Alkaliphilus metalliredigens QYMF: one gene and its partner. The protein of the gene in region 1 interacts with the protein of each later gene in a pairwise test. Links are inferred from orthologs where the notes say so. Each region holds a gene or a part of one and is shown on either strand. Other genes may lie near its edges.

The links.
Region 2: the proteins of nifS (region 1) and AMET_RS17425 interact in binary tests that used the Escherichia coli proteins (3 or more experiments, as listed by UniProt). The link is inferred for Alkaliphilus metalliredigens QYMF from one-to-one orthologs.

The regions. Positions count from the first base shown.
Region 1 is NC_009633.1:2,502,229-2,505,354, reverse strand. What follows is about bases 340-3,126. They hold nifS (cysteine desulfurase NifS), read right to left. Parts: upstream 2,434-3,126; coding sequence 1,246-2,433; downstream 340-1,245. Other genes in these bases: AMET_RS12110 (SDR family oxidoreductase), read right to left, coding at 3,087-3,126; AMET_RS12115 (RrF2 family transcriptional regulator), read right to left, coding at 2,474-2,923; nifU (Fe-S cluster assembly scaffold protein NifU), read right to left, coding at 813-1,253; AMET_RS12130 (PRC-barrel domain-containing protein), read right to left, coding at 340-783. Also shown: AMET_RS25375 (hypothetical protein), read right to left, coding at 1-113; more of AMET_RS12130, read right to left, coding at 151-339. UniProt on the Escherichia coli protein: Master enzyme that delivers sulfur to a number of partners involved in Fe-S cluster assembly, tRNA modification or cofactor biosynthesis. Catalyzes the removal of elemental sulfur from cysteine to produce alanine.
Region 2 is NC_009633.1:3,639,848-3,643,168, forward strand. The notes cover bases 251-3,232. They hold AMET_RS17425 (sulfurtransferase TusA family protein), read left to right. Parts: upstream 251-1,626; coding sequence 1,627-1,839; downstream 1,840-3,232. Other genes in these bases: yedE (YedE family putative selenium transporter), read left to right, coding at 528-1,634; AMET_RS17430 (DUF3343 domain-containing protein), read left to right, coding at 1,849-2,124; AMET_RS17435 (ABC transporter permease), read right to left, coding at 2,744-3,232. Outside these bases: AMET_RS17415 (histidinol-phosphatase HisJ family protein), read right to left, coding at 1-130; more of AMET_RS17435, read right to left, coding at 3,233-3,321. UniProt on the Escherichia coli protein: Sulfur carrier protein involved in sulfur trafficking in the cell. Part of a sulfur-relay system required for 2-thiolation during synthesis of 2-thiouridine of the modified wobble base 5-methylaminomethyl-2-thiouridine (mnm(5)s(2)U) in tRNA.

The DNA of each region.
Region 1 (3,126 bases):
TGACGCATAAGTCTCCTTCTATCGCCATTATTCATCTGAGTGACAGCATACATGCCTATTGTTGCTCCAATTAGACTTCCTGTAACAAGACCTGTCATCATGTTTCTATTCATTATATTCACTCCTTTCCAGTTGCATTATTATTTTTTGTTAATTAGGTGGTTCTATACCAAGTAATTTTTTCAATCCACCGCTATTGTGGCTGATTGAACGAATATCCTCACTATTAAATATGATGTTGTGTTTTTCCAGTTTGATCTTTTCATTTAAAGGCAGAATGGCATATCCATTGATTAGATCATCAAAATAGCCTTCACTCACCAATAAAGCCATTATTTTTCCTGTCTTTTTATTAATAACCGTATCTTTAACAACTCCCATTAAATCCTTGCTTTCGTTATATATCTCAAACCCAATTACATGAATCACCTTTTTTAAAGCACTTTCTAGAGTAGGCATTTGAAAATGATGTATGATATCATTTTCAGAATATATTTCCAATCCTTTTTGGGTTATGTTTTTGATTCTTTTGTAAAAAATATATTTATCTTCCTCTTTTTTATTTTCAATATTATATAGCTGAAATGCCCCTAATTCTAATTTCCGATTCAAATATAGATTCCTTTTCACTCTATATCCAGTTAAATGGCCATTTGATTTCATCAATGCCTGATCTATCAATTCGCTTCCTTTAACCATGGCAATCCCTCTTTTCACCGTTCTATTACTATTTTGAATCGAAGTCAAAAAAATAATGCAGGGAATCCCTGCATTATTGGTCATTATTAATTAATTTTATCATTATTTTCTTTTTATTCCTCCTCAATGTCGTCATGATGGTCATGATCGTCATTAGGATTGAAATCATCTAAATCTTCATAATGCAGATTGTTTTTTTGAGCATAATCATAAATAGCTGCTTTAACGGCTTGCTCAGCCAATACAGAACAATGCATCTTCACAGGTGGCAATCCATCTAATGCCTCAGCAACTGCCTTATTTGTAAGCTGTAGTACTTCCTTTACTGTTTTCCCTTGTATCATTTCAGTTGCCATACTAGAAGTAGCAATGGCAGAGCCGCATCCGAATGTTTTGAATTTCACATCGGTTATCATATCATTATCTATTTTTAAATACATTTTCATAATATCGCCACACTTAGGATTTCCAACCTGTCCTACACCATCAGCATTTTCAATTTCTCCTACATTTCTAGGATTCGTAAAGTGGTCCATTACCTTTTCACTATACATTTTCAATTCCTCCCTTTATCTTTTCATATAACGGAGACATCGCTCTTAATCGAGTCACAATTGGTGGTAATTTTTCTAAAACATAATCAATCTCTTCTTCTGTGTTAAAGTCCCCTAATGATAGTCTTAGGGATCCATGGGCAAGTTCATGGGTAAGTCCGATATTCATCAGTACATGAGATGGATCTAAGGACCCAGAAGTGCATGCTGAACCACTGGAAGCTGCAATCCCTACCAGGTCTAAGCTTAGTAGTAATGATTCACCTTCAATAAATTCAATCGATACATTTACATTTCCCGGTAATCTTTGACTCGGATGTCCATTTAACCTTACATATGGGATTGTTTCCATTATTCCATTGATCATTTTATCTCTTAATCTAATCATAGTCAACTGATGTTCCTCTAATCCTTCATAAGCTAATAGTGCTGCTTTTCCAAAACCAACAATTCCAGGTACATTTTCAGTCCCTGCTCTTCTCTTTTTCTCTTGGGCTCCACCATGTATGAGGGGATCTATTTTGGTGCCTTTACGAATATAGAGAGCACCTACCCCTTTGGGTCCATATAATTTATGAGCTGAAATAGACATTAAGTCAATTCCTAAGTCCTGTACATCAATGGGTATATTTCCATATGCCTGTACCCCATCGGTATGAAAAAGTACACCTCGCTCTTTAGCAATCTGACCAATTTCTTTAATTGATTGTACAGTTCCAATTTCATTGTTTGCATACATAATTGTAATTAAAATTGTGTCACTTGTAATTGATTGTTTCAATTGTTCTAAGTTAATCAAACCATACTGATCTACATCTAGATAAGTTACTTGAAAGCCTTGCTTTTCCAAGTACTCACAAGCGTGTAAAACCGCATGATGTTCTATTTTAGAAGTAATAATATGTTTCCCTTTATTTTGCAAAGCATAGGCGACACCCTTGATTGCCCAATTATCCGCCTCAGTTCCCCCACCAGTAAAAAATATCTCATTTGCACCTGCATTCAACGTTTTAGCTAGTCGATCTCTGGCTGTGTCTACAGCTTTTTTTGATGTGCGACCAAAAGCATGAATACTTGAAGGATTTCCGTAGTCTAAAGTGAAATAAGGTAGCATTTCATCTAATATTTCCTTTTTCATAGGTGACGTCCCTGAATAATCTAAGTAAACATTTTCTTTCATGTAATCCTCTCCTTAATTGTATTTGTCATATGTTCAACTATTAAATATAAAACATGTAATTGTCTTTATTGTTTAATTTATGATAATCATCCACCATATCTTGCAGAGTAATGTTATCAATCACATCACTAATACTGACTCTAATTTTTTCCCAAATCACTCTGGTCACACAATAGTCAGCCCGAGCACATGCCGTTGGATCTTCTTCTAGTACACATTCCGAAGGACCCAATGGACCTTCCAGTACCCGAATAATTTCTCCCACCACAACCTTATCAGGAGAATTTGCTAACATATATCCTCCCTGGGCTCCTCTTACACTTTTCACTAGACCAGCCTTTCTTAAACTTGCAATTAACTGCTCTAAATAATGATCTGAAATCTTTTGTCTTTCTGCAATATGTTTAAGAGGTATTGGTCCCTCACCTTGATGAATGGCCAGATCAAACATTGCTTTAAGACCATATCTTCCTTTAGTTGAAAGTTTCATATCCTTCCTCCCTTTCAATCCCAAGTGAATCAGTTGGAATTCATAATAATTATATTATACCCCAGTATTTTTGTCAACATTCACCAATGAATTTAATTTTTTTGTGATTTTAATCCTCATTCACATGGATTTATGCCCAAAATAAAAGAGATAAGACAGCTTCTTATCTCTTTAAAATATATTCTTCTAAAGCTTCTTCCCAT
Region 2 (3,321 bases), 1.1 Mb from region 1 along the record:
TTGGCTCAAAATGATCTGTAATAACGATCTCCTTGAGTCCTTTGGTAATAGCTGAATGAGCAATGTCTTCAAGTTTAGCGCTACTATCAGATGAATATTGAGAATGAATATGGTAATCAACAAGTTTCATAATCTGCCTCCTCGTACTTTACTTTAAATACATTGTACTATTCCTATGTTAATACCCCATTAAAGGACTGTTAAGTTTAGAATAATTATACTCTCATCGCCATTTTTTAACAGAAACTTTACCTAATATTTAAAGATATGATTTAATTGAAAAAATCAGTGTGATTGAGGGATAGGGGACGGGGGGACGCAAACCGCCCTAAATTGCATTATTATTCTATTAAGGGACAATATCCTCTTCTTAATTATTTCCCATACTACAAACATCGTTTTACTATTGTATAAAATCACTCTATTGTCTTATGAAAACATATCGTAAATTTCAATTTCTAAGTTTGTTAAAAATTTAATATAATTGAAATTGAGATTGAAATTATAATTGAATGGGGGTTATGTAGATGAACAATGACAAAATAAAAGTAATTGCATCCGGAGGAGTCATTGGCCTATTGGCAGCAATACTAGTGAAGTTTGGAAATCCTGTCAATATGGGCATATGCGTTGCATGCTTTTTTAGAGATATTGCAGGAGGTTTAGGATTACATAGGGCTGCAGTTGTACAGTATCTAAGACCAGAGGTTCCTGGATTTATTCTAGGATCCTTTGCTATGGCAAAAGCAAAAGGTGAATTTAAGCCTAGGGGGGGATCTTCACCATTGCTACGTTTTATACTTGGCTTTTTCTTAATGATAGGAGCTCTTGTATTTTTAGGTTGTCCACTAAGGATGATTTTGCGTCTTGCTAATGGTGATTTAAATGCGATTTTAGGCCTTCTAGGTTATGTTGCTGGAATTTGGATTGGTATCCAGTTTTTAAAGGGTGGCTTTACTTTAGGCAAAAGTATAAAGCAGCCTGCAGTTTCTGGTTACACCATGCCAGTATTTGTAGTGATACTTTTAATATTTTTGGTAACAGCTCCATCCTTTATCTATTTCAGTGAAGCTGGACCTGGATCCATGGTTGCACCTATATCAATAGCTTTAGCGGCTGGACTTATAGTAGGTGCCATGTTGCAGAGAACAAGACTTTGTACAGCTGGAGGCATCAGAGATATTCTATTAATCAAAGATTTTCATTATTTCTGGGGACTTATTGGTATATTTGTATTTGCATTATTAGGTAATCTTCTTTTTAACTTTGAAACCTTTAAAATAGGCTTTGAAGGTCAGCCCATAGCTCATAATGCCCACCTGTGGAACTTTCTTGGTATGGCTTTAGCTGGTGTTTGCGCTGTTTTCTTAGGGGGTTGCCCCTTACGCCAAAGTATTTTAGCAGGAGAAGGAGATATAGATGCTACCGTCACTATCTTTGGTTTAATGGCAGGGGCTGCATTTGCTCATAATTTTGGTCTAGCGGCAAGTCCTGCAGGAGTAGGACTAAATGGAAAAGTGGCTGTTATTGTAGGATTTATCGTAGTTATTGCTATTGGATACGGTGTTATTAAAAGTTTAGAGAAACATGAAACGACTACTGCTATCAAAAAGGGAGTTGGGGCTAATGTATAAAATTGTAGATGCTAGAGGTAGATCCTGTCCAGAGCCTGTTGTTATGACAAAACAAGCCGTTGAAAATTATTCTGGTGAAACTATTCAAGTATTAGTTGATGCTATAGTTGCTGTAGAAAATATAAAAAGATTTGCATCCAACCAAGGATTTAAAGTAAATGTGTTAGAAAATGATGAGGACTATGAAATATTAATAGAAAAATAGGTGATTAAAATGGGAACTTTTTATTGTGTATTGACCTTTCATACTACGCATCACGCTTTAAATGCTGAGGTCATTTTGAAGAAAAAAAGTATACCAGTTAAGCTAATGCCTGTCCCTCGACAGGTTAGCTCTAGTTGTGGTATAGCAGCAGAAATTCCTTGCTCTATGAAAGAAGAATTATTGGGTATTTGTCATAGATATGGTGTTGAAATTGACGACTTTCATAGTATTGAAAAAGAGAATAAATGTGGTCTTTTAGATAAAATGCTTGGGATCATTAAGTAGGTCATTATTGGTAGGGACAGAGGGATAGGACACTTGTCCCAAATCACACATAAGAGTGTAATTGATCGAAGTTAAAATGGACAGTAAATCTATCCCTCTTTAATTGTATGTTATTTACATAGATGTCTATTTTTATATAATGAAATCATAGGCGTTAACCTAAGCAATATTTTGGAAATTACTTTCGAGAAAAAAGTATTCCTGCAGTATTTCCAACGTTGTTTTTCGCTGACGCTTATCATGTAAACTTTTTCTACTCATTTTCTTAAAAAGCCTTTCAAGAAAATAAATATTTGGTATTGTTAATTGAAGCTTTAGGGCTATATCATTAGTGCGAATGTCAGTGAATTATTTTACCAGTTACAATCCTGTAATAAAACTAACTAAGTCACTATTAACAAATAATTTTATGGCATTTCATTCTCATTTATAATTTATAAATTTATATTCTGCTGTGTAGGCACCTTTGGCGAGTACTTTTAAGGGTTTGCCTTGATCGAATCTAATACTGGTGGTGAATACCACTCGTTTAGTCTCTCCGCTTTCGGTGACTGCGAATGTCAACGACTACAACGAGACAATAAATTAATATCTTCTTTTTCATAACTTTTCTTCCTTTCTATAAAGCATTTGTGACAATGCTTTTGTAATACCGAATGCTAAACACGGCAAACATCAAATAGATGACAATATACGCTGCCATACTAATGATGATTGGAGTGAGCGTGCTTGCGGCGATAAGAACAAAACCTAAGTTAAGAGCAAAAGCAGCGTGAATTAACCCAATTCCCAGAGGAATAAAAAAAACAAAGAGCTGTTTACGGATGATGCCTTTCATAATATCGTTTACTTGGAACCCCAGTTGTCGCAGTGTCCGATAATGGTTTTTTTCTTGTTCAGCCTCTGTCATTTGTTTAAAGTATAAAATACTTCCCGTTGAAAGAAGAAACACAAAGCCTAAAATGCCTGCGATGAAAATAAGAAGCCCGTAGGTTTGCCGGGATTCCTCGTATGCGGAATAAAAGTCAGTGATATACTGGTCACTATCCACATTCGTTAGAAAGATGTCAGAGGCGATATCTGATTTTTCAGTGTCTAATAAGTGAAACACTTCAAAGGTTAAAAATTCCTTGTACTCATCCTCCTGAATGCTATCTCTCACTCTCTGGAAGGTTTCTTCAGAAACAAGTAATTGTT